DNA from 2 places in the Cupriavidus sp. CPT47-8839-RL05A genome. Region 1 is predicted to be linked to the other one. Evidence: predicted binding sites of a transcription regulator. Region 1 holds the regulator's gene; the other holds the start of a gene.
The links. The regulator LexA, encoded in region 1, represses DNA repair genes until DNA is damaged. The targets are predictions, from matches to a motif close to ACTGTATNNNNATACAGT.
Positions count from the first base shown of each region.

Region 2: AC3WVS_RS14710 (CppA family protein) is a predicted target of LexA. The motif match lies at 2,495-2,512, and genes of this name have one in related genera.

Region 1 is NZ_JBYTEG010000015.1:110,374-125,320, forward strand. Features, by position in the region: gene AC3WVS_RS19350 (hypothetical protein) at 1-142, opposite strand, end outside; gene AC3WVS_RS19355 (hypothetical protein) at 756-1,103, shown strand; gene AC3WVS_RS19360 (hypothetical protein) at 1,143-1,313, opposite strand; gene lexA (transcriptional repressor LexA) at 1,424-2,077, opposite strand; gene AC3WVS_RS19370 (asparaginase) at 2,333-3,325, shown strand; gene rpsF (30S ribosomal protein S6) at 3,444-3,818, shown strand; gene priB (primosomal replication protein N) at 3,896-4,195, shown strand; gene rpsR (30S ribosomal protein S18) at 4,199-4,477, shown strand; gene rplI (50S ribosomal protein L9) at 4,510-4,962, shown strand; gene AC3WVS_RS19395 (replicative DNA helicase) at 5,123-6,514, shown strand; gene AC3WVS_RS19400 (DUF47 domain-containing protein) at 6,705-7,331, shown strand; gene AC3WVS_RS19405 (inorganic phosphate transporter) at 7,345-8,352, shown strand; gene AC3WVS_RS19410 (C40 family peptidase) at 8,413-9,084, opposite strand; gene AC3WVS_RS19415 (hypothetical protein) at 9,132-9,593, opposite strand; gene AC3WVS_RS19420 (PhoH family protein) at 9,733-11,436, opposite strand; gene AC3WVS_RS19425 (peroxiredoxin) at 11,841-12,305, opposite strand; gene AC3WVS_RS19430 (Mth938-like domain-containing protein) at 12,431-12,814, opposite strand; gene AC3WVS_RS19435 (pyridoxal phosphate-dependent aminotransferase) at 13,159-14,394, shown strand; gene AC3WVS_RS19440 (homoserine dehydrogenase) at 14,444-14,947, shown strand, end outside.
Region 2 is NZ_JBYTEG010000010.1:187,298-202,244, reverse strand. Features, by position in the region: gene AC3WVS_RS14725 (hypothetical protein) at 1-39, opposite strand, end outside; gene AC3WVS_RS14720 (helix-turn-helix domain-containing protein) at 655-948, opposite strand; gene AC3WVS_RS14715 (hypothetical protein) at 1,476-1,802, shown strand; gene AC3WVS_RS14710 (CppA family protein) at 2,545-2,829, shown strand; gene AC3WVS_RS14705 (malate/lactate/ureidoglycolate dehydrogenase) at 2,943-4,046, shown strand; gene AC3WVS_RS14700 (2-hydroxy-3-oxopropionate reductase) at 4,122-5,030, shown strand; gene AC3WVS_RS14695 (DMT family transporter) at 5,058-5,924, shown strand; gene AC3WVS_RS14690 (flavin reductase family protein) at 5,921-6,484, opposite strand; gene AC3WVS_RS14685 (acyl-CoA dehydrogenase family protein) at 6,481-7,659, opposite strand; gene AC3WVS_RS14680 (AraC family transcriptional regulator) at 7,806-8,810, shown strand; gene AC3WVS_RS14675 (entericidin A/B family lipoprotein) at 8,887-9,030, opposite strand; gene AC3WVS_RS14670 (DUF2188 domain-containing protein) at 9,298-9,570, shown strand; gene AC3WVS_RS14665 (hypothetical protein) at 9,767-9,964, shown strand; gene AC3WVS_RS14660 (hypothetical protein) at 10,116-10,454, shown strand; gene AC3WVS_RS14655 (VTT domain-containing protein) at 10,661-12,916, shown strand; gene AC3WVS_RS14650 (DUF1579 domain-containing protein) at 12,913-13,395, opposite strand; gene AC3WVS_RS14645 (ArsR/SmtB family transcription factor) at 13,622-13,942, shown strand; gene AC3WVS_RS14640 (SRPBCC family protein) at 13,939-14,403, shown strand; gene AC3WVS_RS14635 (GFA family protein) at 14,418-14,834, shown strand; gene AC3WVS_RS14630 (DUF2880 domain-containing protein) at 14,848-14,947, opposite strand, start outside.

The DNA.
Region 1 (14,947 bases):
CGCGAGGCAACGTCTGCAGGCCAGCGGCAATGTAGTGCCCCTGAACTCGACTGAGAATGCCGTTTGCGCCGGGAGCCGGGAACGGCTCGGCGGTTGCGGTCGGAAGATGGCAGCCTGCCGCGCGTTTTTTGCTGTTGCCCATGCTCAGCTCCGACCGGGGACGATGCGCACGCCGTCCCGAGAAACCTCGATCTGAGGCTGGTGGCCGTAAGCCCGCAACAGCCGGACATTTTCCCGGGCGGAACTCGGAATGTCTTTCTTGCGCACCAGGGCGCTGCTGGTGATGCGGAAGGTGCCGCAGCTTGGGCAACGGTAGAGGTAGCCATGAGATGGGGCGCGAGTGCGCTCGGCGGCAGTGCCGCAGATGGGGCAGTTTGCAGGTTCGGGCGACATGGCGGGGCATATATGAGTACTGTATGGATATACAGTATAGCTACTCGTATGGTCGCTGCGAAAGCAGCCAGAGGTAATTTCTGTCGGGTGGGGTATGCGACACAAATTAGCCGTGTGCCCGTGGGAATACTCGATATATAATCCCCGACCTAGAGCCGTATGCGGGCTTCCAGTATTCCCACGAACTACCCGGAACCCCGCGTCGTTATTAGCTTGGTGGCTAAGATTGAGATTCCTGTTGTCGTGGGTTCGAGTCCCATCAGCCACCCCAAAGCATTTCCCAGAACGGCGCCTCGCGAGGGCGCCGTTCTGCATTTCCCGGGGGTGGTATGTCTGTTCGAGCGGCAGCGGTTGGCGTAGCGATGGCAGCCATGGTGGCAGGATGTGCCACCGGCACTTCTGAAAAGGACATTCGCGCGCGTGCGCCGATGCGCTTGTTCACGCCCGCCAAGATGGGTGAGGTTGCGAAATGCCTGCGCAACAATCTGGGCGATGACGCCGCGGTCGTCAACTATCCGGCGAAGAGCCAGACCGAGATCCGCATCGGCCAGACCACGTCTGGCGGTGAATACCAATACGCCTATCTGATTTCGCTGACGGCGAAGCAGGATGGTACGGCGCTGGAGCTGCGCAAGAGCGATACTTGGTTCCCGCAGCTGACGCCGACGGAGCTGGAAGCCGAAGCCAAGGCGTGTGCGCCGCGTAGCTGAGGGCGGCGCCCGCAGCTGCTCGGAGACAGTCGGCAGATTTCAGGCGGCCAGCTTTTCGGCGGTTTCGAGTTCAAGCATGCGGCAGATCGCCGCCATGCTGCCGACCATGGTGCGGCGCTGCGTACCCTGGTAGACGCGTACGCCCTTGCTCTGGCGGAACGGCACAGGCTTGACCGGGCGACGGGCGGCGACTTGGTGGATTTGCGGCATGGTGGCACCTCTTTTAGGCAAAGCGGGGTCAACACCCGGCAAGCCGGGCGGCGTCTGCAAAGCAATGGAAGCGGGTGGGCCCGCGCAGGCGGTTGGCCTGCGGTGCCCGGCTAGAAGCCGGAGGATCGGATCAGCCCGACGGCGATGCCTTCCAGCGAGAACTCCTCGCCAGGCTCCACGATGATGTTGGTGAAGTCCGGGTTTTCTGCGATCAGTTCGATATGGCCACCGCGACGCTGCAGGCGCTTGACGGTCACGTCATCACCCAGGCGCGCCACCACGATCTTGCCGTTGGCGGCTTCGCTGGCGCGGCGCACGGCCAGCAGGTCGCCGTCGAGGATGCCGGCATCGCGCATGCTCAGGCCGCGCACTCGCAGCAGGTAATCGGGGCGTTCGTCGAAGACCGAGGCGTCGACCTGGTACTGGCGGTCGATATGCTCGGCGGCGAGTATCGGGCTGCCGGCGGCAACGCGGCCCACCAGCGGCAGCGTCAGCTGCATCACGCCGGCCATCGGCAACGAAAACTGGTCGGGCATTTCCGAATCGCTGCGTGCCACCTTCAGGCGGATGCCGCGTGAAGCGCCCGGGGTCAGTTCGATCACGCCCTTGCGTGCCAGCGCCCTCAGGTGTTCTTCCGCGGCATTGGGCGAGGAGAAGCCAAACTCTGCGGCGATTTCGGCGCGCGTGGGCGGAAAGCCGGTGCGGCGGATCGTGTTGCGGATCAGATCGAAAATCTGCTGCTGCCGGGGTGTCAGGGTCGCCATGGGATCGCCGTTCCGTGCGGGGCCGCGGGGTTTCGGGTAAGAGGATCGGTCGATCCTTTATCCTGCATCCGTCTGGCCGGGCACTGTATGTTTAAACAGTATGCTGTGATTTTATACAGTATCGGCCTGAGCGCAAGCAGAATTTTTGGGGCGTGTCTCATGGACGGAATGCGGATCACCGGCGAGAGCCGCGGCGAGGCGGGGCGCGCCCGTTACAATCGGCATTCCTGCCTTTCCACTTTCTTTGCACGCTCCATGACCCAATTGCCTCGCATCGTCGTACTGGCCACCGGCGGCACCATTGCTGGCGCGGCCGGAAACTCTGCCAGCAGCGCACGCTACCAGGCGGCGACCGTGCCGGTGTCGTCGTTGCTGGCAGCGGTGCCCGCGCTGCAGTCGGCGGCTCGCATCGAGGCCGAGCAGGTGGCCCAGGTCGACAGCAAGGACATGACCTTCACGCTCTGGCAAACGCTGGCGGCGCGGGTTGAGCACTGGTCCGCGCAGCCCGACGTGGCTGGCATCGTGATCACCCACGGCACCGATACGCTGGAAGAAACTGCGATGGCGCTGCACCTGACGCAATCGTGTCCGGTGCCCGTGGTGATGACGGCGGCAATGCGGCCGTCGACGTCGCTGTCGGCCGATGGGCCGCTGAACCTGCTGGATGCGGTGCGCGTGGCCGCTCATCCCGATGCGCGCGGCAAGGGTGTACTGGTGGTGCTGAACCAGCAGATCCACGCTGCGCGGGATGTGGCCAAGGCCCACACGTCGGCGGTGGACGCCTTTGTTTCGGCCTGCGGGCCGCTGGGTTTCGTGCAGGACGACTACGTGCGCTTCGCCCGCGCGCCACGCGTGGCCTGGGTGATCGGGCCGATGCCGGCGGCGTGGCCGATGGTGGAGATCGTGGCGAGCTACGCGCAGCCGGGCAGGGTGGCAGTGGATGCGCTGGTCCGCGCGGGTGTTGCCGGGCTGGTGGTGGCTGCCGCCGGCAATGGCTCGGTGCATGAGGTGCTGGCCGAGGCGCTGGCCGATGCCGCTGCCGCGGGCGTGGCCGTGGTGCGCAGTTCCCGCACCGGGGCCGGCCATGTGGCGATTCCGCCCCAGCTCAGCCCGACGGATGGAGCTTTTGTTTCCGCAACGGACCTCAATCCCTATAAGACGCGCGTGCTGCTGGCCCTGGCGCTGGCAGCCGACTCAGGCCTGGCGCGGGATCCGGCAAGGCTGCAGGCCGTGTTTGCCAACGCCTGATTTGCCTGTGTAATCAGCGGCTTGCGCACTTGCCGCCATGCGGGCTATAATCTAAGGCTATTCAACCTTGCCACACCGGACTCGTGACGCCCGGGTGGCTAATCCAAAAGGAGCGTCAATGCGTCATTACGAAATCGTCTTCATCGTCCACCCGGACCAGAGCGAACAAGTGCCGGCCATGATCGAGCGCTACAAGCAGCTCGTGACCTCGCAGAACGGCAACGTTCACCGCGTGGAAGACTGGGGCCGTCGCCAGATGGCTTACATGATCCAGAAGCTGGCCAAGGCTCACTACGTTTGCCTGAACATCGAATGCGGCAAGGAAACGCTGGCTGAACTGGAACACGCGTTCAAGTTCAACGACGCCGTCCTGCGCCACCTGATCGTGCAGACCAAGAAGGCCGAGACTGCACCTTCGCCGATGATGAAGGAAGTGCAGCGCGAAGAAGCCCGCAAGGCCGCGCAAACGACCACCGAAGGCCAGGCCGCCTGAGTGCGGACTGCGGTGCGCGCCATGGCTGACAGCGTCGGCCACGGCAGCATGGATTGCAACCAGCAAGAGGTCCCGCGTTGAACCAGCTTCGGCTTGCCGCCACCCTGGCAGAACGCGATGCCCTGCGCTATACCCCGGCCGGGGTCCCCGTCGTGAACTGCATCCTGCAGTACAGCGGCGAGGCCGTCGAGGCGCAAACGCCGCGGCAGGTCGAGTTTGCAATCGCAGCGATGGGGGTCGGACAGGTTGGCCAGCGTCTGGAGCGGTTACCGCTCGGCACGCTGCTCGACTGCGAAGGATTCCTGGCCCGCAAGCACCGCAACAGCAAGGCTCTCGTCTTTCACATCACTGGATGTAAAGCATTCGAAAAGGATTGAATCATGGCATTCGTCAAACGTGACAACAAGAACAAGAAGCGCTTCCAGCAACAGAACCCGCTGTTCAAGCGCAAGCGCTTCTGCCGCTTCACCGTGGCTGGCGTGGAACAGATCGACTACAAGGATCTGGACACCCTGAAGGACTTCATCGGCGACAACGGCAAGATCACGCCGGCCCGCCTGACCGGTACCAAGGCTCACTATCAGCGTCAGCTGGATACGGCCATCAAGCGTGCGCGTTTCCTCGCGCTGATGCCGTACACCGACCTGCACAAGAACTGATCAGGCCCTAGGTCCGTTAAGGAGAGAATACGATGCAAATTATTCTGCTGGAAAAAGTCATCAACCTGGGCAACCTGGGTGACATCGTCAAGGTGAAGGACGGTTACGCCCGTAACTTCCTGATCCCGGGCAAGAAGGCCCGCCGTGCTACGCAAACCGCGATCGCCGAATTCGAAGTCAAGCGCGCCGAGCTGGAAAAGGCCGCTGCCGAGAAGCTGGCCGCCGCGCAAGCCGAAGGCGAGAAGCTGAACGGTCTGAGCGTCCAGATCAGCCAGAAGTCGGGTGTGGACGGCCGCCTGTTCGGTTCCGTGACCAACGCCGACATCGCTGAAGCCCTGGCTGGCCAAGGCTTCAAGCTGGAAAAGGCCCAGGTTCGCATGCCGAATGGTCCGCTGAAGATGGTGGGCGACCACCCGGTCAGCGTTGCGCTGCACACGGACGTCGTGGTTGACGTGACCGTGTCGGTCGTGGGTGAGAGCGTCTAAGGACGTGCCGCCTTGCCGGCGCGCTGCGCCGGCTGAAGCACCGCAAGCAAAAAAGGCAGGAGCCCCGGCTCCTGCCTTTTTTTGTTGCCCGCTTGTCTTTGCCTGCCCGGTCGCCAAATGTCCGGCGAAGTGCGTCCTCCCGCCGTTATAATCCCTCCCCATGAACGCGCCTGTCGCCGACCCCCAACTCGAGAACCTCAAGGTCCCGCCGCATTCCATCGAAGCCGAGCAATCGGTGCTGGGTGGCCTGCTGCTGGACAACGCCGCCTGGGACCGCATTGCGGACTTCATTTCCGAGGCGGATTTCTACCGTTTTGACCACCGGATGATCTTTCAGAGCATCGCCCGGTTGATCTCGGCCACCAAGCCGGCCGACGTGATCACGGTCTATGAAATGCTGCAGGTCGCCGGCAAGGCCGAGGAAGTGGGCGGGCTGGCCTACCTGAATTCGCTGGCGCAGAACACGCCCAGCGCGGCGAATATCCGCCGCTACGCGGAGATCGTGCGTGAGCGCTCGGTGCTGCGCAAGCTGGTGACGGCGGCCGACGATATCGCCTCGGCCGCGTTCGCGCCCAAGGGCCGCGAGGTGCGCGAGCTGCTGGATGAGGCTGAGTCCAAGGTCTTTGCGATTGCCGAAGAAGGCTCGCGCGGCCAGAAGGGTTTCCAGGAAATCCAGCCGCTGCTGACCCAGGTGGTCGAGCGCATCGACGAGCTGTACCACCGCGATTCCACCACCGACGTCACCGGCGTGCCGACCGGCTTCATCGACCTGGACAAGATGACCAGCGGCATGCAGCCGGGCGACCTGATCATCGTGGCCGGCCGCCCGTCGATGGGCAAGACCGCGTTCTCGCTGAACATCGGCGAGCATGTGGCAGTGGAGCAGGGCCTGCCGGTGGCCGTGTTCTCGATGGAAATGGCGGGCACCCAGCTGGCCATGCGTATGCTCGGCTCGGTAGGCCGCCTTGACCAGCACCGGCTGCGCACTGGCCGCCTGCTGGATGAAGACTGGCCGCGGCTGACGCATGCGATCCAGCGCATGAACGACACCCAGCTGTTCATCGACGAAACTCCGGCGCTGAACCCGATGGAGCTGCGTGCCCGTTCGCGGCGCCTGGCGCGCCAGTGCGGGCAGCTTGGCCTGATCATCATCGATTACCTCCAGCTGATGTCAGGTTCGGGCGGCGGCGAGAACCGCGCCACGGAAATTTCCGAAATCTCCCGTTCGCTCAAGGGTCTGGCCAAGGAACTCAACTGTCCGGTGATTGCACTGTCGCAGCTGAACCGAAGCCTGGAACAGCGTCCCAACAAGCGTCCGGTGATGTCCGACCTGCGCGAATCCGGCGCTATCGAACAGGATGCCGACGTGATCCTGTTCATCTACCGCGACGAAGTCTATAACGCGGACTCCCAGGACAAGGGCACGGCCGAGATCATTATCGGCAAGCAGCGTAACGGCCCGATCGGCACGGTGCGCCTGACCTTCCTGGGCCAGTTCACCAAGTTCGACAACTTCAGCGGCGGCCCGGCTTTCTTCGACAACGATACCTGACGAAGTCAAGCCAGCCTGCAATCGTCCGTGCGGCGCCGCTTGTTTGCGCCAAATTCGCGGGCAATGTCCCAGTAACCCTGTAAAATATTGCGCTTTGATGACAGTCGCCACCCGCGACTGTCATGCAACGCGTCCGCCCAATCCTGCAACACAATCAGCAGCGTCACCACGCTGCCACAAGGAACATTCCATGTTCGGCCGATTCATGCCCACGGAGGGCAAGTTCTTCGAATATTTCAACCAGCATGCCGACTGCGCGGTGACCGCCGCCCATGAGCTCCAGGCACTGGTCAACGACTTGCCCAACGCCGAGGCCCATGCCCGCCGCGTCCAGGCCACCGAAAAGAAGGCCGACCGGATCACGCACGACACCATCGACCTGCTGCACAAGACCTTCATCACGCCGCTGGACCGCGACGAGATCCACAAGCTCATCACGACCATGGACGACATCCTGGACCTGATGGAAGACGTGGCCGAGACCATCTCGCTGTACGACGTGACCAACCTGACCGACGAGGCGCTGCGCCTGGCGGCCATCTGCGTGCAGTGCTGCGACCAGGTCAAGATCGCGGTGGGCCTGCTCGAGGACATGGGCAATGCCAGCACCATCCTGAAGACCGCCCAGCAGATTGACCAGCTTGAATCTGAAGCCGACCGCGTGATGCGCTCGGCGATGTCCAAGCTGTTCCGCGACGAGACCGACGTCAAGCGCCTGATCAAGCTGAAGGCCATCTACGAACAGCTCGAGACGATCACCGACAAGTGCGAGGACGTCGCCAACATCATCGAAGGCATCGTCCTGGAAAACGCCTGAGGCGGCAATCGGCATGCAGACCATACAAATGAGCCTGTGGGTGATCGCCTTGCTGGTGGCGCTCGCGCTGCTGTTCGACTTCATGAACGGCTTCCACGACGCGGCCAACTCGATCGCCACGGTGGTGTCCACCGGCGTGCTCAAGCCGCATCATGCGGTGGCAATGGCGGCGATGTGCAACGTCGTCGCAATCTTTGTCTTTCACCTGAAGGTGGCGGCCACGGTGGGGACCGGCACCATCGACGTCAATATCGTCGACCACTACGTGATATTCGGGGCCCTGGTCGGGGCGATCGCCTGGAACGTCATCACCTGGTACTACGGCATCCCGTCGTCGTCGTCGCATGCGCTGATCGGCGGGCTGGTGGGCGCGGCGGTGGCCAAGGCCGGCACCGGCGCGCTGGTGGGCAGCGGCCTGCTGAAGACGGTGGCGTTCATCCTGGTCTCGCCGTTGCTGGGCTTCCTGCTCGGTTCGCTGATGATGGTGATGGTTGGCTGGACCTTCTTCCGCACGCCGCCGTCGCGGGTGGACCGCTGGTTCCGCCGGCTGCAGCTGGTCTCGGCCTCGCTGTACAGCCTGGGCCACGGCGGCAATGACGCGCAGAAGACCATCGGCATCATCTGGATGCTGCTGATCGCCAGCGGCCATGTGGTGGCCGGCGGCCAGCCGCCGACCTGGGTGATCGTCAGCTGCTACGTGGCCATCGGCATGGGCACGCTGTTCGGCGGCTGGCGGATCGTGCGCACCATGGGCCAGAAGATCACCAAGCTCAAGCCGGTCGGCGGCTTCTGCGCCGAGACGGGCGGGGCGATTACGCTGTTCTTTGCCTCGGCGCTGGGCGTGCCGGTATCGACCACGCATACCATCACCGGCGCCATCGTCGGCGTCGGCTCGGCGCAGAAGATGTCGGCGGTGCGCTGGGGCGTGGCCGGCAATATCGTCTGGGCCTGGGTGCTGACGATCCCGGCGTCGGCCTTCATGGCGGCGATCGCATGGTGGATCGGGCGGCATATCCTGTAAGGCAGGGGCGGCCGTACCAACAAAAAGCCAGGCTGATGCCTGGCTTTTTGTTTGGGCGCTTCACTGGTTGGCGAAGGCAGCGATGGGATCGTCGTCGACCGGAAGCGGGGCCGGCGCGGGCTCAGGCAGCGGTGGCGCGGCCGGGGGTGCCACCGGCGCCGGCGGCTGGTTGACCGCCGCGACCACGCGGCGCGCGCCGTTGTAGCGCGCGGCCCAGTAAGGCTTGCCCATGTCTTCGAGACGGACCGTGCCGCCGGACGACGGTGCATGGACAAAGCGGTTCTGTCCGACGTAGATGCCCACGTGCGAATTGGCGCGGCCGGTGGTGTTGAAGAACACCAGGTCGCCGGATGCCACCTCGCTGCGGTCCAGCGAGCTGCCGCGGGTGCCCATCGCCTCGGTGGTGCGGGGCAGGTTCACATTGGCCGCGCGCGACACCACGTAGCGCACCAGCCCGCTGCAGTCGAAGCCGGAGTCCGGCGTATTGCCGCCGTAGCGATAGGGTGTGCCGACCAGGGACATCGCCTGGATCGAAATCTCTTCCAGTCCGGCGCTGGGGTCGATCATGGGCTTGCCCGGCGTGCGCGGCAGGCCGGCGTGGCGCGAAGGCGGGGAACTGGCGCAGGCCGCCAGCAGCAGGGCGGCGGCGCAGAGCAGCGGCAGCCGGACCTGGACAAGCAGGCCCTGCGCACGCAATGGATGGGTAGGAATTCGGGTACGGCGCAATGGCATCCTGGGTTTCCGGTCGCCGGCCTGCCGGCGCACCGGAAGCCTTGCCGCTACCAGCGTAGCTGGGCGTTGCGCGTACCGGTGCTGACCTTGATGGACTTGGCCTGGCCCTTGTAACTGGCCTCGATATTGTAGCTGCCTTCGGGCGCACGTATCAGGCAGCGCGGGCCGGCGGCGCGGAAGCTGGCGACTTCCTGCTCGTCGCGCACCAGCCTGACCGCCACGTCCGACAGGAATTCACCGTTCGCACCCTGTGTGAACAGGATGCCCATGTTGAAGTCCTTTTCCTTCGCGGCCAGCGCCTGGCGCTCGTCCTCGGCGACACCGCCGCAGACGTAGCTGACCGGGCCCATGGTGCGGATCACCATTTCTTCGGCGGCGGCATGGGCCGGGCGCCAGCTGGCGGCCAGCGCGATGCCGGCGGCTGCCAGCATGGCCAGCGCAAGGCGCTGCCTGTGCTGGCTGCGGGCAACGGCAGGCGCATGCCTGCCGGGCAGATGCTGGGTATTCATCGACGCCTCCAGTGGGGATGCGGGGGGCAACGGCAAACATGGGGCCATCATAGCCCCAAAGTGCTTGCCGTTGACGACGGCGCTCAGGCACTGCGGGCGCGCCCCGCCACCGGCTGGGCGCGCCCTCAGGTTGCCGGTGTCAGAGCACGTCGCCGGCGTGGTCGGCCAGGCGCGAGCGTTCGCCGCGCGCCAGCGTGATATGGCCGCTGTGGCTCCAGCCCTTGAAGCGGTCGACCACGTAGGTCAGGCCCGACGAACCCTCGGTCAGGTACGGCGTGTCGATCTGCGCGATATTGCCCAGGCAGATGATCTTGGTGCCGGGGCCCGCGCGCGTCACCAGCGTCTTCATCTGCTTGGGCGTCAGGTTCTGTGCCTCGTCGATGATGACGAACTTGTTGACGAAGGTGCGCCCGCGCATGAAGTTCATGCTCTTGACCTTGATGCGCGACCGGATCAGCTCCTGCGTGGCGGCGCGTCCCCAGTCGCCGGCGCTGTCGTCGCTCTTTTGCAGCACCTCGAGGTTGTCGTCGAACGCGCCCATCCAGGGCTGCATCTTCTCTTCCTCGGTGCCGGGCAGGAAGCCGATGTCTTCGCCCACCGGCACCGTCGCGCGCGTGACGATGATCTCGTTGTACTGCTTCTGGTCCAGCACCTGTTCCAGCCCGGCTGCCAGCGCCAGCAGGGTCTTGCCGGTGCCGGCCTGGCCGAGCAGCGTGACGAAGTCGATGTCCGGGTTCATCAGCAGGTTGAGCGCGAAGTTCTGCTCGCGGTTGCGGGCGGTAACGCTCCACACATTGTTCTTGTGGTGCGTGTAGTCCTTGAGCGTCTGCAGCAGCGCGGTCTTGCCGTTGATCTCCTTGACCTGCGCGTACAGCGGCAGGCTGCCGTCGACCGGTTCCAGGTAGACGAACTGGTTGACCAGGAACGACGGCACCAGCGGCCCGGTGAGCCGGTAGAACATGGCGCCTGACTTCGGGTCCTGCCAGCTTTCCACGCCCTTGCCGTGCCTGGTCCAGAAGTCGCCGGGCAGCTGCAGCACGCCGGCATAGAGCAGGTCCTTGTCTTCCAGGACCTGGTCGTTGAAGTAGTCTTCGGCCGGCAGGCCCAGTGCGCGCGCCTTGATGCGCATGTTGATGTCTTTCGACACCAGCACGACCTGGCGTTCGGGGTACTGCTGCTGCAGCGCGCTGACCACGCCCAGGATCTGGTTGTCGGCCTTGCCCTGCGGCAGGCCTTCAGGCAACTTGATGTCGTTCAGGCGCGTCTGGAAGAACAGCTTGCCCTGCGCATCGCGGTTGCCCAGCTTGGCCAGCGGCAGGCCTTCGTCGAGCACGCCGTCGGTGCCGCCCACCAGCGAATCGAGCGTGCGGCTGACCATGCGCGCGTTGCGCGCGACTTCGCTCATGCCCTTCTTGTGGTTGTCCAGTTCTTCGAGCGTCATCATCGGCAGATAGATGTCGTGTTCCTCGAAGCGGAACAGCGAGGCCGGGTCGTGCATCAGCACGTTGGTGTCGAGCACGAACAGCTTGCTCGGGCCTTCGGACTTGCGGGCGCGGCGCGTGGGGCCGGTGGACGGCTTGACCAGGCTGACCGGTGCGGCATTGACGGCAGGCGTCGATACGGCCGGGGTCTCGGTGCTGCGGGCACGGGTGCCACCGGCGGCGCGGGCCTGGACCTCAGGCACCTCGGTGTCGCCGGTTTCCAGCAATGCCACGCGCTCGAGCGCCGGCACAGGTTTCTTGCCCTGTGTGGCGGCTTTGGCCTTGGGCACCGCGGAGACCGGAGCAAACTCGCTCGGATCCAGCAATTGGGCAGGCTTGGCGGGCATGGTAGGCAGCGGCATGCTTGGCTTTCCTTTCAGGGGGACAAGAAGGGGGCGAGGGTGTCCGTGCCGCGACGGCGCGATACGTCGTGGCGGCCGATGGCCGGGGCATGCATGCGCGAGGCTCCCGGCGCGGACAGGCATGAGCACAGACGCGGCTGCAAACAAAAAAGCCGCCATGCCTGCATAACAGGATTGGCGGCTCTTTTGCGGACTGCCGACACGGCAGATCCGCTACCGGCCTGTGGCGCGAACCGCCTGGGCCGGGGAGTCGAAACAGCGTGGCATCCGGAATCTGAACTCATTACGGGCCAATGTATCCGAAGGTTTTGGGTTTGGCAATTGGGTTTGCCAACGGCTTGTTGCGACACAGCACGTCCGGCTTGGCGTCCGTGCAGAGGCAAGGCCGATACCGACGTGATACCTCAGATCCCGCGCACGATTTCCAGGACCTCGTCAACATGGCTCGGCACCTTGATGCCGCGCATCTCGTGGCGCAGGATGCCCTTGCCGTCGATGATGAAGGTGCTGCGCTCGATGCCCCGGTGCTCCTTGCCATAGAGTTTTTTCATCTTGATGACATCGAATAGCGTGCACATGGCTTCGTCGGCGTCGGAGATCAGCTCGAAGGGCAGCTCAAGCTTGGCCTTGAAGTTCTCGTGCGAGCGGATGCTGTCGCGCGAGATGCCGAACACCTGTACGCCGGCCTTCTGGAAATCCTCATACTGGTCGCGGAAGTTCATGGCCTCCGTGGTGCAACCCGGCGTGTTGTCCTTCGGGTAGAAGTACAGCACCACCGTCTTGCCGCGGTTGTCGGCAAGGCGGAAGGTGGCGTCGCCGGTCATCGGCGCGCTGAAGTCGGGTACGGCCTTGTTCAGACTGACGGTCATGCTTGTGGCTCCTGGGGGAGGGGCAGGGGATCGGAGAATCGGGTGAGGGGGCTGCCACCTTGGCGGGGCAGATTGGGGCGCCCTGCCGGACTTCAAGCGTGGCGCCGGCTCAACTTTTGCAAAGATCAGGCGGCTTCGGGTTCGAGCAGCAGCACCGCCGCCACCTTGCGACCTTCCGCCATCAGGATGTTGTAGGTGCGGCAGGCGGCCTGCAGGTCCATGGCGTCCACCCCGACATGGCGGCGTGACAGCGACGCGGTCAGGCGCGGGTGCGGGAAGCGCAGCCGCGAGCCGGTGCCGAGCAGCACCACTTCGGGGCCGAGTTCCACCAGCTGCTCGAAATGCGCGGGTTCCAGGTCTTCGAAGCGGCTGACCGGCCAGGGCCGGACTTCGCCCTCGGGCATGACCAGGACCGAGTTGGTGTGACGGACGAGGTTGATCTCGATGTAGCCCGGCCCGTAGGCCGTGACGGTATTGAGCGACTGGGGCTGGTCGGCGTGGAGTTTCACTTGGAGGCCTCTGCGGCGGCCGCCGCGGGCTGGCGGGCCGGCCCGTGGGGCGGATGGCCGGCACCCCGGGCGGGTACGGTGTGGACGACAGGATGGACGACAGTGCGCAGGCGCCTGGCGTGTGCGCGGCAAGCGCACGCTGCAATGCAAGAATCCCTGCCGAAGTCTGTCATAATCCGATAAATTATAGCTTTTGCCTCCCTGTCTGCCACGTTCGCGTTGCATTGCAGCGGACGTCGCCCCGGCGCGGGGCTTCCGCACGGGGCTTCGGCATTAATTCAGATTCGCCCAGATTCCCTGTCCGGTGCCGCCGACGCGGCACGCTACGCTTGCCCGACATCGCCGTGAAACCCATCCAGAAATCCAACAAACTCAATAACGTTTGCTACGACATCCGCGGACCGGTGCTGGAAAAGGCCAAGCAGATGGAGGAAGAAGGGCACAAGATCATCAAGCTGAATATCGGCAACCTGGCCGTGTTCGGCTTTGACGCGCCGGAAGAGATTCAGCAGGACATGATGCGAAACCTGCCGAATTCGGCAGGTTATTCTGATTCCAAGGGTATTTTCGCCGCACGCAAGGCGATCATGCACTATACCCAGCAAAAAAATATCGAAGGCGTTGGCCTGGACGATATTTATGTCGGCAACGGTGCCTCCGAACTGATCGTGATGGCCGTCAACGCGCTGCTCAATGCCGGCGACGAAGTGCTGGTGCCGGCGCCGGACTACCCGCTGTGGACCGCCGCGGTGAGCCTTTCGGGCGGCACGCCGGTGCACTATATCTGCGACGAGTCCAATGACTGGATGCCCGATCCGGCCGATATCCGCGCCCGCATCACGCCGCATACCAAGGCCATCGTCATCATCAACCCGAACAACCCCACCGGGGCGCTGTATTCGGACGAGCTGCTGCTCGAGATCGTCGCCATCGCGCGCGAGCACGGCCTGATCATCTATGCCGACGAGATCTACGACAAGGTCCTGTACGACGGCCACACCCACACCTCGATCGCCTCGCTCTCGACCGATGTGCTGACCGTGACCTTCAACGGCCTGTCGAAGAACTACCGCTCGTGCGGCTACCGCGCCGGCTGGATGGTGGTGTCGGGCGACAAGCGCCCGGCCATCGACTATATCGAAGGCCTGAACATGCTGTCGTCGATGCGCCTGTGCGCCAACGTTCCGGGCCAGTGGGCGATCCAGACCGCGCTGGGCGGCTACCAGAGCATCAACGACCTGGTCAACGAAGGCGGGCGCCTGCGCCGCCAGCGCGACCTGGCCTACGAGCTGATCACCGCGATCCCCGGTGTTACCTGCGTCAAGCCCAAGGCGGCGCTTTACCTGTTTCCCAAGCTCGACCTGTCGATGTACCCGGTGCAGGACGACCAGGAGTTCATCTACGAACTGCTGCAGGAGTCCAAGGTGCTGCTGGTGCAGGGCTCGGGCTTCAACTGGGCCAAGCCCGATCATTTCCGCATCGTGTTCCTGCCGCACGAGGAAGACCTGCGCGAGGCCATCGGCCGCATCGCGCGCTTCCTCGAGGCGTACCGAAAACGCCACGGCAAGGTAGCGGCCTGATTTCGCGGGCCGCGCCGCAATTCATCCTTAGCAACTCAGAAGATTGTCCATGAACCCCATCAAAGTTGGCCTGCTCGGCATCGGTACCGTCGGTAGCGGCACGTTCAACGTGCTCAAGCGCAATCAGGAAGAAATTCGCCGCCGCGCCGGCCGCGGCATCGAGATTGCCATCGTGGCCGATCTCAACACCGAACGCGCGCGCGAACTGACCAACGGGGAAGTGGAGATCGTCAGCGATGCCAACGAGGTGGTCAACCGCCCCGACATCGACATCGTCATCGAACTGATCGGCGGCTACGGCATCGCGCGCGAGCTGGTGCTCAAGGCGATCGAGAACGGCAAGCACGTGGTCACCGCCAACAAGGCGCTGCTGGCCGTGCACGGCAACGAGATCTTCGAAGCCGCGCGCCGCAAGGGCGTGATCGTGGCGTTCGAGGCTGCCGTCGCCGGCGGCATCCCCATCATCAAGGCGCTGCGCGAAGGCCTGACCGCCAACCGCATCCAGTGGATCGCCGGCATCATCAACGGCACCACCAACTTCATCCTGTCCGAG
Region 2 (14,947 bases), on a different contig from region 1:
GCCGAAGCGCCCGCTGCAACGCTGTTTGGGGTGCTGCATGGCGCAGGCAATGGCATCCTCCCGATTGCCAAGGGACCCTGCCGCTGTGATCTTTGGACCCAATGGCTATGGCCACCGTCAAGGCATCCTGATGGTACCCGCGCGCGTGGCCCGAGCCCTCGCGTCATGGCGCTTCGGCATCTGCCTGGATGCCTTCGGCGCCAAAGCGCTTTGGCTTTCGTCAAGCCTCGACTTCGGGGCGATCATGATGGTAATGGCCATCTGGCAAGGGCATGGAATCCCTGCTCGCAGCCGTGGCTTCGGTTGATTCTCCAATAAAGCTTCGAATGTCAGGTTACGGTCAAATCGGCTGTTGAGGTGGACTTGGCCAATGTCCGAGAAGGGTCGAGCGGAGACAGTCGACTGATCGCGCTGAACGGCCGTTGTAAACTCCCTTGGCTACATCCGCGCAAACACAGGCGGCACCACCTCTGATTGCGCAGGATAGTTCATGCCCTGTGCGAGCGATGCGGATCCCCCAGAAAGTTCATGATCCATGGACACGACAGGCATCGAGCCAGCTCACTGAGCCCTCATGCGAAGGGTGAGTCCATGAATTTCATTGTGCCCATCGTGGCCAGTGGAAAATTAATCGTCGGTCCAATTCGCGTGACATCATTCGTGTCTGGCTCCCATAAGTTGACGCAACTCGTCCTTAATCTGGCTCAAAAGCTTGTCGAATGCGTCACTATCTCTTGGGTCAAGATAGCTGTACGCCACAAGAGTGACCGGATGAATGGCTAACGCTCCTGCTATCTGATCCACCTTTTCCAGGGTTGGGCTCTTCAAGCCTCTCTCAAGCGAACTGATATAGGTACGGCTGCTCACGCTGTCCAGCGCCTCCTGGGAGACCCCTCTTAGCTTTCTAGCAGTCCGAAGGGCCCGACCAAAATTACGGGGAAGATCCATGAGATTTCTGCTTGGCAAATCCCAGAATCTCACCCAAATGAACACTATAGAACTACAATCTATAGTGTTCATTTACAGGAGTAGGTGATGTTTCTTTCACTTAACGAGTGGCGTCACCCCAATCGATTCGTCCAAGCACTGGCCCGCCCCGCAGTCGCATGGGAATGCTTTTCCTTCGCTAGTACAAGCCCGAGCTTATTAATTGAACTAATTCAAATTCGCGACGATTCAGTTCACAGTGAGTGGATTATGTCGTCGAATTTTGAACGCCTCCATAGCGTCCTTGCATCAACACCGACGAGGATCGGCTCTGTTTCCGTACTAATCTCGCCGCATCATAACGGTACACCATCGTGGCGACTGGAGCGAGTAATAGCGCTTCGGGAATGGCTTTGCGGCGAGATTACCGGCATGGAGTGTCAAGGAGACAGCGGAGACTGGTTCTCAAATCATGTTCGCCCATCGGATGCGCAGGCGGGACAAGTGTGGCATCTCGCTGCCGACGTGAGTTCCGTACGATCGAAGGCATGATCCTCGCTGATATTCCATCTCTTGTCTTTACACTAACTACTACCGACGTGCCCATCTCACGCCGTGGAGCACTCATGATCGACGTAAGAGAATTGAATGACGCCTCGCCGACAGAGGAAGAGCAATTCTTTGTCGCCTTTGAGATGATGATCGCCAACGATGATGGCGCAGAGGCTGACCGCCATCTGAGGGAGGGTCGACCCATCTACATAGCTGACCCGCTCTATCCCGGCCGCGCAGTACGCGAATATCCAGATGGCCGACGCGAACTTATGCGATTCGATATGGCACGTGACGAGCTGGTCGTGGAGCGATCTATATAATGTTGCTCCTGCATCATTTAGCTCTCGTAGTGCCCTGCCGAAGCTTCTTCCTGAAAAAGCTTAGGCAAATGGCGAAAGGGTGGCACTGACAGTATTGAATGGAAGAGGGAGAAACATGTCTCCACCGATCAAAAAAACACCGCTGGCGAAGCACCACACAGAGCAACTCCTGCCAAGCCTCTTGGCTATCCGTGCGCCAGCCGTTTGATGTGTTGTCGAACCTAAAATTGGAACTTACCGACGCTTCCCCGCCATAACGTTGAAAGGTTGCTCGATTTTCTGTTGCGAGGACACGTCAATGCGTTGGCGGATGGCGTCTGGACTCATGGTCGCCTGCGCAAAATGTGCCTCGACACGGGCGCGTGCGGCATTCAAGTCGGCCCTTACCTCGTCCAGACGCTTCTGGCAGCAGCCGATGCGAGCCGGCTCCAGATGGGGCGCCTCCTGGGAAAATGCATGCGCCGAGGCCAACGTCCTATTGGACATTGCCTTTCGAGGCACATGGCAGGACCGGCAAGTTAAGGACCAGGGGCGGGATAAATGTCCGCCCGAACTGGGGTACCGAGGTACTTCGATCAGTCCGCCAGCGCCAGCGCAAACTTCCAGCTTTTCCGTCACCGTTTTCCAGGAATCCTGTCGCCAGTCGCACCAATTGTGTCACACGACAACAAACTCCTTGCGTCCCGCTGGATACTGTATATATTTACAGTACCTGTATGGATGAACAGTAGGAGTCCCGTCCATGGAACACCTGATCCGTGTGCAAAACGACTATGACCGCCAGGTGCTGGCCTGGCTGCGCGGGCGCATCGGCGATGCCGCGCTGCAGACCGCGGCGCTGCGCCTGGGCGGCCAGCGCAAGCCTTACCTGTCAACGATCTGCCGCAGCCTGGGCATCCGCCCGCCCAGCCGCCGCCAGTTCGCGGCCGAGGCGGCGCGCATGCACCGCGCAGTAGGCGATACCTACCTGGCCCGTATCCGCGAAATCCTTGGCCAGTCACCTGCCGAAGCTGTGCTGCGCCAGTAAGCAGTAGCCGATCACCGGCCATGCCGGCGCCACCGGGCTCGCGCCGGCCGTATCATGAAGCCCCGTTGCCGTCACACGGCACGGGGCTTTTTTCATCCCTAGCCAAGGCCGATATGAGCGAACACCGCATCCCTACCGCCGCCCTGCACCAGTGGGTGGCCGATCTCTGGCTTGCCGCGGGCAGCAGCACGCAAGAGGCGAGCCTGACGGCCGACCACCTGGTCGGCGCCAACCTGAGCGGGCATGACTCGCACGGCGTCGGCATGATCCCGCGCTATGTGCTGGCCTGGCAGGCCGACGAGCTGCAGCTGAACCAGCAGGTCAGCGTGCTGCACGATGCCGGCAGCATGCTGAGCCTGGACGGCAACCGCGGCATGGGCCAGGCGGTGACGGCGCAGGCCATGGACATGGCCATCGGCCGCGCGCGCGAGCATGGCGTCTGCGTGATGGGCCTGCGGCAGTCGCACCACCTGGGGCGCGTGGGCCACTGGGCCGAGCAGGCCACCGCCGCCGGCATGATCTCGATCCACTTCGTCAACGTGCTGTCCAAGCCCATCGTGGCGCCGCACGGCGGCTACGATGCGCGCTACGGCACCAACCCGTTCACCATCGGCGTGCCGGTGGCGGGCGAGCCGCCGCTGGTGCTGGACTTCGCCACCAGCGCGATCGCGCTGGGCAAGGTGCGCGTGGCCCACAACAAGGGCGTGCCGGTGGCGCCCGGCTGCCTGCTGGACGCGCATGGCGAGCCCAGCGCCGACCCTGCCGTGATGTACCCCGCCGACGGCGCGCCGCCAGGCGCGCTGCGGCCTTTTGGCGAACACAAGGGCCATGTGCTGGCCGTGATGTGCGAGCTGCTGGGCGCCGCGGTCACCGGCGGCCACACCATCCGCCCCGAAACGCTGCGGCATCAGCATGCGGTCTGGAACAACATGCTGGCGATCGTGTTCGATCCCGCACGCCTGGGCACCAGCACGTCATTCGGGCATGAAGTGGCGGCGTTCGCCGACTGGATGAAGGCGTCGCGGCTGCAGCCGGGGCAGGATGGCATCCGCCTGCCGGGCGAGCCCGAACGGGCCTGGCGCGCCGCCCGCGCCGCCCATGTCCCGGTTGACGCCGGTACGCTGGCGCAGCTGGACGATGCCGCCGCGCGGGTGGCGGCCGCGCGCGCCGGCGCGCAGCCTGCGCCGGGGCCGCTGTCTGCGCTGGCGTGCGACTGACTATCATCAGAGATGAACCCGGCGTCGTGCGCGACGCACGGCCGGCCTCGCGCCTGACCACTACCGGACACTGACATGAGCAAGATCGGCTTTATCGGACTTGGCGTGATGGGCAAGCCCATGGTGCAGCACCTTGTCGACGGCGGGCATACCGTGTTCGCCCATACGCGCAGCGGCGTGCCGCAAGACCTGCAGGACGCTGGCGTGAATGCCTGCGCCAGCGCCGAGGAGGTGGCGAAGCAGTCGGAAACCATCATCCTGATGCTGCCTGACACGCCCGACGTGGAGCGGGTGCTGTTTGGCGAGAAGGGGGTCGCTGACGGCCTTGCCGACACGGCAGGCGGCGTTACCGTGATCGACATGAGCTCGATCTCGCCGATCGCCACGCGCGAGTTCGCGCGCTGCATCGAAGCGCTCGGCGCCGACTATATCGATGCGCCGGTCTCCGGCGGCGAGGTCGGGGCCAAGGCGGGCACGCTGTCGATCATGGCCGGCGGCAAGCAGGAAGTATTCGACCGCGTGCTGCCGATCCTGCAGCTGATGGGCAAGAACATCACGCGCGTGGGCGAGGCCGGCGACGGCCAGGTGGCCAAGGTGGCCAACCAGGTGATCGTGGCGCTGACCATCGAGGCGGTCAGCGAAGCGCTGGTGCTGGCCGCCCGCGCCGGCGCCGATCCCGCGCGCGTGCGCGAGGCGCTGATGGGCGGCTTTGCCAGCTCGCGCATCCTGGAAGTGCATGGCGAACGCATGATCAAGCGCACCTTCGACCCGGGCTTCCGCATCGCGCTGCACCAGAAGGACCTGGAACTGGCGCTGTCCACCGCGCGCCAGCTCGGCGTGGGCCTGCCCAACACGGCGTCGTGCCAGCAGCTGTTCAATGTCTGCAGCGGGCTGGGCGGCGCGGGCTGGGATCATTCCGGACTGGTCAGGGCGATCGAGCACCTGTCCTCGTTCGCCATCGGTGACGAACCGCCCGCAGCCTGAACCACGCAGCCGCCGCCGCCCCGCCGCATGCCGCGCGCGAACACCGTGGTGCTGACCGCGCTGGCGATGCTCGCCTTTGCCGGCAATTCACTGCTGTGCCGGCTCGCGCTGAAAGGCACCACCATCGACGCGGCCAGCTTTACGCTGGCCCGCGTCGCCGCGGCGGCGCTGGTGCTGTGGGTCATCGTCGTGGCGCGGCACCAGTTGGTGCGCACGGTCGTGGCGCAGCGGCTGCCGCAGGTGGAAGGCAACTGGATCTCCGCGCTTGCGCTGTTCTGCTATGCCGCGGCCTTTTCCTTTGCCTATGTGCGCCTCACCGCGGGGACCGGCGCGCTGCTGCTGTTCGCGGCGGTGCAGGCCACCATGACCGGCTATGGCCTCTATGCCGGCGAGCCCATGCGCTTGCAGCAATGGATTGGCCTGGCCCTGGCGCTGGCCGGGCTGGTGTGGCTGTTGCTGCCGGGGCTGGCCACGCCGCCGCTGCTGTCCTCGCTGCTGATGATCGCGGCCGGCATCGCGTGGGGCGTTTATTCGCTGCGCGGCAGGCGCGCCGCGGATCCCGCTTCCACCACCGCGGGCAATTTCCTGCGCGCGGTGCCGATGGCGCTGGCACTGGGTGCGGTGATGCAGGCGCAGCGTTCACTGGACGGCGCTGGGCTGGCCTATGCGCTGTTGTCCGGCGCCATCACCTCCGGGCTGGGCTATGTCATCTGGTATGCCGTGGTGCCGCAGCTGAAGGCCGCCACCGCCGCCACCGTGCAACTGAGCGTGCCGGTCATTACGGCGGTAGGCGGCATCGCGCTGCTCGGTGAAGCCCTGAGCCTGCGGCTGGCATTGAGCGCTGCCGCGGTGCTGGGCGGCATTGCGCTGGTGATCGCGGGCAAGCGCGGCTAAGGCGCTGGTACGTCAAACCCGCCTGCGTGGAACACCAGCGGCGCGCCCGGCGTCGATCCATAGGCCACCACCTCCACGACAAAGATCACGTGGTCGCCCACCACGCGCACCGAGTGGTGCCGGCAGATAAAGTACGCCAGCGTGCCGCCGATCAGCACCGTGCCGAACGGCCCGGGGCGGCAATCGACGCCCGCGAAGCGGTCAGCACCGCGCGCGGCGAAGCGCCGGCACAAGGCCTGCTGCCCGCTCCCCAGCACATTGATCGCGTGGCAAGGCGCCGCACGCAGCGCCGCCAGGCTGCCGGAGCTGCGTGCCAGGCACCACAACAGCAACGGCGGTGCGAGCGACACCGAGGTAAAGGCATTGATCGTGACGCCGACCGGCTGGCCGTCGGCGTCCGCGGCCGTGACGATGGTGACGCCCGTGGCAAACTGCCCCAGCGCATCGCGCAAGGCCCGCCGCGCCGCGCCGTCGTGGCTGATGGCGCGGGCCGGGTCGTCCTGGCCGCTGTCGTTGCAGGCTTGCGTGTCATACGGCAGCGGCGCCAGGGCGGGGATCATTGCGCGGCAGGCCGCACCTCGCCGGGCGGCGCGTCGAGATCCAGCCCCAGTGCCATGCGCCCTGCGTACTCCTGCTGGGCACCGGCCTGCAGCGGATGGAAGCGCGCGCCCTGCGCATCGCGAAAGCGCCGCTCCAGCCCGGCATCGCGATAGAAGCCCGCGCCGCCGGCCAGGTCCATCGCCGCCTCGACCGTTGCCAGCACCGCGCGCGCGGCCAGCGTGCGGGCACACATGATGCGGTTGGTGGTGACCGCGCCCGGCGCCTGCCCCGATGCCGCCGCGAACATCGCATCCAGCGCCAGCTGCGCGGCATCGGCCTCGTTGCACAGGCGCCCGGCGGCTTCCACCGCATGCGCGCTCAGGCGCCGCTGGCGCGCCAGCTGCAGCGCGATATCGCGCGCGGCCTCGGCCACGCCGACGTAGACCGCATAGATCAGCGGCAGCGCGATCATCGCCACCGTATGCATCATCGGATGCCACACGCCTTGCGGGCGGCGGGCGGCAATGGCGGTATCCGGAACCAGCACGCCTTCCAGCAGCACATCGTGCGAGCCGGTGCCGCGCATGCCCAGCGTGTGCCAGTTCGACAGCACGCGTACGCCCGGCGACTTCATCGGCAGCGCGAAATGCAGCACCGTGGGCCCGGTCTCCGGATCGTCATGGACGGCGCAGGTCATGAACAGGTCCGCCGCCGGCGCGCCGCTGGCGAAGATCTTGCGCGCATCCACGCGATAGCCGCCATCCACGCGCGTAGCCTTGCCGCTGCCCTGCAGCCAGTCCGAACCGCCGCTGCCCAGCAGCACCATCTGCTCGCCCGCCACGCGCTTGAGCAGCCCCTCCACCGGCGCTTGCTGATTGCGCCAGCGCCACGCGGCCGTGGCCACCGGGTGGGTGTGCATGGCAAACGCCAGCGCGGTCGATCCGCAGTACTTGCCCAGCTCGCGCAGCACCGCGCCCAGCTCCTGGTGCGACAGCCCGGCGCCGCCAAGTTCCTGCGGCACGGCCGCGGCAAAGAAGCGGTGCGCGCGCAGGTCGTCGTAGTTGGCGCTGACGAACTGCCCGCTGGCATCGATCTCTGGCGCGCGTGCGTCGAAGGTGCGGCCCAGGGTCGCGGCCAGGCCGAGCCAGTCGGCCTGTGCGCCTGCGCTGGCATCCGCTGCGGAAAGGGTTTCCATGGTGTTGTCTCCGGCTAGTCTGATACGTGCGCTGCGGCGTTGTATGGCGCCAGGCACGGTGCTAGTATCGGAGCCCGGTCCCCTTGCCCGTATGATCGGGCGTCCGGCTTTCTTGCGCGAAACACCGGATCTGGAGGAATGTGACCATGGATGCCTTGTCCGACCTCTTGCGCGCCGTGCAGCTCAGCGGCGCCGTGTTCCTGAACGGCGAGTTCAAGTCGCCGTGGTGCCTGATCAGTGAAGCGGATGCTGAATTGCGCGCCGCCTTCCTGCCCCGCGCCGACCGCGTCGTCTCCTACCACCTGATTACCGAAGGCGTCTGCTGGGCGCGCCTGGTCGACGGCACCGGCCCGGGCCTGCGCGTCGACACCGGCGAACTGCTGGTGGTGCCGCAGGGCGAGCCGCACGTGCTGGGCAGCGACCTGCGCCTGCAGCCACTGCCATCCGCTCCGCTGGTGTACGACATGCTGCGCAACAGCCCGGGCGAGGTCATGCGCGTGTCCTACGGCGGCGGCGGCGAGACCACGCGCATGGTGTGCGGCTTCCTGGGGTTCGACGACACCATGGGCAACCCCTTGCTGACGTCGCTGCCGCGGCTGTTCAAGGTGGGGCTGGGCAGCGGGCTGGAATCGGCATGGCTGGCGTCGGCGCTGGCCTTTGCCACGTCTGAAGCGGCGGAACCGCGTGCGGGCACCGCCACGGTGCTGGCCAAGCTGTCAGAGCTGCTGTTCGTGCAGGCAGTGCGGCGCTGCATCGACACCCTGCCTGACAATGAAAGCGGCTGGCTTGCCGCCCTGCGCGACCGCTATGTGGGGCGGGCGCTGTCGCGCATGCACGCGCGGCCGGCCTACCCGTGGACGGTCGATGAGCTGGCGGGCAACGTGGGCCTGTCGCGCTCGGCGCTGGCGCAGCGCTTTACCGACCTGCTGGGGCAGCCACCGATGCAGTACCTGGCGCACTGGCGGCTGCGCTCCGCGGCCGCCGAACTGCGCAGTGGCAACCGTTCCATCAGCGAGGTCGCGGGCGCGGTCGGCTACGATTCCGAGGCCGCGTTCAGCCGCGCGTTCAAGCGCGAGTTCGGCCTGCCGCCCGCCAGCTGGCGCCGCAACCACCTCGATGCGGCGCAGGCCCCGGCGGCGGCCGCACATTGAATTCGCCGTGGCAAAGACAACGGCCCGCGTCACCAGACGCGGGCCGTAGCAATGCCAGGGCGGCAGGCAGCGGGACTTACATCTTCTGCTTGGTGCTTTCCGCCGCGCCTTGTACCTTCTCGCCGCCGCGCTCGATATCCTTGCCTGCGCCGGCCATGGTGTTGCAACCCGTGACCAGCATCACGCCAGCGAGGGCAAACAGTGCAAATAGCTTTCTCATGACGATCTCCTTGCTTCGTGTGGATGCGGCATGCGCCGCCAGGATGGAGTGGATCGGAATGGCTTGGGACCGGGCAGCCGCTTGCCCGACCGGCAATTGGATCGTAGCAACGCACCGCAGCGCAAAAAGTCGGCTTTCGTCCTACCGGGATGTCAGCCGACGGCGCGACCGGCGGTCACCGCGTGCGCTTGTAGGACATCGACGGATACCCGCGGCGGCGCCGTCGCTTAAAAATCAAGAGTCAGCCCACGCCCTCCGGAGAACACCATGACGTCACGCAGCATCCACGTGCTTCCCGCCGCAACCGACAACGCCGAATACGCCGGCGACGGCGGATGGGCACTCACCATCGAAGGCCTGGAGAACGGTGGTGACGACACCGCGCTGCATTTCCCGACCCAGGAAGCTGCGATCGCGGCCGGCTGGATGCGCGCGCGCGAGGATGGCCTGCCGTTGTGCATCCACGGCCGCGATGGCCTGGTGCGCGAACGCAAGATCTATTGCCGGGACGCACGCGGCACCGCCCGCATCGGCTTCTGACCACCCCGGCCACCGTCAACGGCCGGTTCCCCCTGTATCCCCCGGGCCCGCGGCGAACGCGGGCCACAACAATCCATTGCGGGAAACACATTGAGTGAAATCAATGTGTTACGCCTGCGCTCGTGAAAGCTACGGGTCTGTCACCGATACTGGAACCAAGGCAGCACGCCATTATCCAGGACCAACCGAGACCCCCATGCGCCTGTTCCTCAGGTACCGCCCGCTGGACATCTATCCCGACCCGATCGACGCCAGGGTTGCCGAACTGCACGAACTTGCCGAAGACATCCATGCCAGGCACGCACGCAAGTGGCGCCGGCATGGCACGATGCTCACCCCGCGCGACCGCGCGGATCGCAGATTTCCGACCGGCGACCCGGAAACGCGGCATTAACCTAGGGACGATTCCTCTCTCTGCGCTAGGAAATGTGAACAAGTGTCATATCCGGTTGGCAAGGATATGACCCCTGCGAAAGAATGGGTACCGTACGCGGCGGGCTCGATTGGCGAGCCCACCGCTGTACCCTTTTTCCTGACGCAGCGAAATGAATCGAACCACCCGGGAATGCGTGATGGCGTTGATTTCCAGCCTGCGTGCCAAGGGGCCCATGCCCCGGCACCAGCTTGCCGCCGCCAGCCGCCTTAACGCCGCGGAACTGACGCGCGCGCTGAAGTCCGCCCGCCAGATGGGCGTAGTGGCCTACGCCGGCGAGCCTGAATCGCCGGCAGAGGCCGATACCCCGCTAGTGCTGACCGGCCGGCCCTTGCCGCCGCCGCGCCGCGTGGCACCGGCACCGCGCGAAAGCAAACCGCATTTCGAGCCGCTGCTGGATGTCTGGGGCATTGCGCGCCCCACGGCGCTGCGGCGCGGCCATCCGTCGTAGCGTCTTCGCCGCATGCCGGGGTCTTCCGACCCGCCCGCGCCGGCATGCCGTTCTTACAAAGGCAGGTAAAGCGCACACGCGCCTGAGCCGCCCACGGCTCGCCCTTGTCCCCCGGGGCACCGCCTGCACGCCTGGGCCAGCCCACTTGCCGCACCGGTACGGAACTTGCGCGACGTTTCTGGCTGAACCTCCCCGAAGCGTGCGACATGAGGCAACGCAACCCGCCCGGCACCACCGCGTCTCCCGCCACTGGCCCTCCGCATGATCGCCAGGCCCCGGCCGCCTTTACGCCGGAGCCGGGGCGCAACTGCTGGCGCGTCGAGCCCTGCCAGCGCTTTGCCATGCTGGTCGACGCCGACGCCTACTTCCGCGCGTTGCGCGAAGCGCTGCCGCGCGCCGAGCACACCATCTTCATCCTGGGCTGGGATATCGACAGCCGCATGGAACTGGTGCCACAGGGCGCACAGGACGGCCTGCCAGCGGGCCTGCGCGACTTCCTGTGCGCGCTGGCGGACCAGCGCCCCGAACTGCGCATCTATATCCTCAGCTGGGACTACGCCATGGTGATGGCGATGGAGCGCGAGTGGCTGCCGTCGGCCAGCGCGCACTGGCAGGCGCACCGGCACCTGTCGTTCCGGCTTGACGGCAACCATCCCCCCGGCGCCTCGCACCACCAGAAGGTAGTGGTGATCGACAACAAGCTCGCCTTTGTCGGCGGGCTGGACCTGACGCTGCGCCGCTGGGACGACAACCACCATGCCCCCGGCGCGCCGCTGCGCATGGCCGAAGGCAAGCCCTACCCGCCCTTCCATGACGTGCAGTGCGCGCTCGACGGCCCCGCCGCGGCGGCGCTGGGCACCCTGTGCGCGGCGCGCTGGCTGCGCGCCAGCGGCAGCGAGCCGCGCCCGGTTGCGGCCACCTCGTCAGACCCGTGGCCGCCAGGCCTGGCACCGGAACTGACCGATGTGCGCGTCGCCATCGCCCGCACCATGCCCATGTGCGAGGACGAGCCCGGTGTCAGCGAGATCCGCATGCTGCTGCACGATGCCATCGCCTCGGCCCGGCACAGCATCTACATGGAGAACCAGTACTTCAGCTCGCGCGAGATCGCCAACGCGCTGGAGGCACGGCTGGGGCACGAGGATGGCCCCGATATCGTGCTGGTGTCGAGACGCAACGAGAGCGGCTGGCTGGAAGCGCACAGCATGGGCGTGCTGCGCGCGCGCCTGTACCGCCGCCTGCGCGCGGCCGACACGCACGAACGCTTCTGCCTGTACTGCCCGTCGATTCCCGGCCTGATGCCCGAATGCGTCAATGTGCATAGCAAGGTCACGGTGATCGACGACGATCTCATCACCATCGGCTCGTCCAACCTCAGCAACCGCTCGCTGGGGCTGGATACCGAGTGCAATGTCGTGGTGATGTCGGGCGGCGACGCGCGCGTGCAGGCGGCCATTGCCGGCATGCGCGCACGGCTGCTAGGCGAGCACCTGGATGTGGCACCTGAAACCTTCCAGGCCGAGGTCGCCGCCACCCGCAGCGTGCTTGCGGCCATCCGCAACCTGCAGCGCGCGGACGGGCGCTCGCTGGAAGCCTACGAGCCGCCGTTGCCGGACGATGTCGATGCCGCTTCGCCGGCGGCCAACCTGCTGGACCCGATCGAGCCGATCGACAGCGACCAGGTGCTGGCCGAGTTCGTCAGCCATGAGGCACGCCCGCGCGTGCTCGGGCGCGTCGGGATGATGGTGGTGCTGGCGCTGCTGCTGGCGGGGCTGGCATTTGCGTGGCGCCATACGCCGCTGCGCGAATGGGCGGACTTCCGCGCACTGCTCGGCGTGGTCGAGCAGCTGGACGAGATGCCGCTGGCACCGCTGGCGATGATGGGCGTCTACCTGGCCGGCGCGGTGACAATGCTGCCGGTGACGCTGCTGATCCTGCTGACCGTGGTCATATTCGGCCCGCTCTACGGCGCCGCGCTGGCGCTGTGCGGCACCGTGCTGAGCACCGTCGCAGGCTACCTGGCCGGCCGCTTGCTGGGGCGCAATGCCGTGCGCCGCTTTGGCGGCAGGCGGCTGAACCGGGTCAGCCACCAGCTGGGCAAACACGGGGTGGTGGCAATGGTGGTGCTGCGGCTGGTACCGATTGCACCGTTCGCGCTGGTCAACCTGGTGATCGGCGCATCGCGCATCAGCCTGCGCGACTGCCTGGTCGGCACCGCGCTGGGCATGCTGCCCGGCATCGTGGTCGCTGCCTGCCTGGTGAACCGGGTCGCCGCCGCGGCGCGCGATCCGGGCCTGTTCACGTTCGCCTTGCTGGCGCTGGTGCTGCTGGTGCCGGCGTCGCTGCTGCTGGTGCTGCGCCGCCGGCGCCATGCCGGGGGCGGCGCCGCGCACCCGCACGACGATCCGCCCGGCCCGCGCGGCCGGCTGGCACGGCTCGCGGCACTGCGCCGCCAGGCTTAACGCTGGCGGCGATAGCCGGCGTTCATGAACTGGGTCCACTCGCCGTTCTCGCCCAGCATGTAGGACGTCAGCGTGCGGTGGTCGTCGTCGGTGAAGGTGATCACGTCGCGGTACTGGGCCATGCGGCCATTGCCGGAGCAATCCGGCCCCTCGGCACGCAGCGTCAGTTGCTGGCCGCCGGTATCGAGGTCGCCTTCATAGATCCACAGGTGGGTCATCATCGAGCCGATGAAGGTCCCGACGAAATGCTTGCGGGCAGGATCGTAGCCCAGCGTCATGACCGTGGTGGACGGGCCGCAGCCGGGCATGTCCCCCTGCGTCACGCACTGGACCCAGACGTCGCCGACGCTGCTCACGCGCTCGGGGATCTCCCACTTCTGCACTGGCTGGTCCGGCCCCATCGATGCCTCGCCTTCGGCGATCCAGTTGCCCACCAGCCGTTGCAGCCAGCGGTGCTCCTTCTGCGCTTCGGTCTTCATTCGCGGTCTCCTTGGGTTGCATCCACGAACGTTTGTGGATGCCGTACACATAGCCTAGCAAATGAAATGGACGGCGTCCACTTTTGTCTGCGATCTACTGCGCTGCGTTGGCCTGCCACCGCATCGCTTCAAGCCAACAACCGCGCCGCACGCAGAGCGATGCGCTGATTGACATGCAGGTATTTACCTGCATATACTCCCCTCACGCACAAACACAACGGACCGGATGGACGCTGACAAGGTTTTCAAGGCGCTGGGCGACCCGACACGCAGAAAGCTGCTCGACCTGCTGTACGAGAGGAACGGGCAGACGCTGGGCGAGCTCTGCGAGCACCTGAACATGGCGCGGCAATCGGCCACCCAGCACATCGGGATCCTCGAGGCGGCCAATCTGGTGAGCACGGTCCGGCGTGGCCGGGAGAAGCTGCATTTCATCAACCCGGTGCCGCTGCACGAGGTCTACGAGCGCTGGGTGCGGAAATTCGAACGTCAGCGGCTCAGCCTGCTGCACGACCTGAAGAACGAACTCGAAGGAGATCCGCAATGACCCAGGAGAAAACCAGCTTCGTTTATGTGACCTACATCCGCTCGACGCCGGAAAAGGTGTTCGAGGCCATCACGAAGCCGGAGATCGCGCGGCGCTACTGGGGCCACGAGAACGTCTCCGACTGGAAGCCCGGATCGGCCTGGGAGCACGTGCGCGCCAACGAGCAGCGCCTGGTCCAGGTGGTCGGCAAGGTCGTCGAGGCCGCGCCGCCGGCGCGCCTGGTCATCACGTGGGCGAGCCCCTCGCAGGCCGCCGATCCTGCCAGCTACAGCCGCGTGAGCTTCGACATCGAGGCATACGAGGAGATGGTCCGGCTGACCGTCACCCACGACGAACTGGAGGCCGGCAGCGGGATGGCCAAGGGCGTCAAGCAGGGCTGGCCGATCGTCCTTTCCAGCCTGAAATCCCTGCTGGAAACCGGGCAAGGCATCGATGTCTTCGCCAAGCCGAAGGCGGCCTGAACCGGGAGTTGCTCATGACCCAGCCCTACACCGGCGGATGCGCGTGCGGCGCGATTCGCTACGCAACCAGGCACGCGCCCGTCTTCCAGAACCACTGCCAGTGCCGCGACTGCCAGCGGCGCAGCGGCACCGGGCATGGCTCCTACCTGACTTTTCCCGCGCGCGCCGAGATGACCATCACCGGCGAGGCGACGCACTGGGAGGTCGCGGGCGACAGCGGCAACGTGAAGGTCCACGCCTTCTGCCCGGCGTGCGGCACGCCGGTCTTCCTGCGCTTTGCCGCAATGCCGGAGCTGATCGCGGTCCACGCGGGCAGCCTGGACGACCCGGACCGCTTCATGCCGCAGGTACTCACCTACAGCGTGCGCGGGCCGGCGTGGGACGCCATCGATTCTTCGTTGCAGGCATTCGAGCGGATGCCGGCTTGCTAGTGCCAGGCAGGCCCTAGTGCTGCGGCAGCCTGACCTTGGGCACCACGAACTGGTTGCCCGGGGCGCGCAGCACGTCGCACTGGACCTTGGCCTTGCGCACGGCGCCGTCCTGC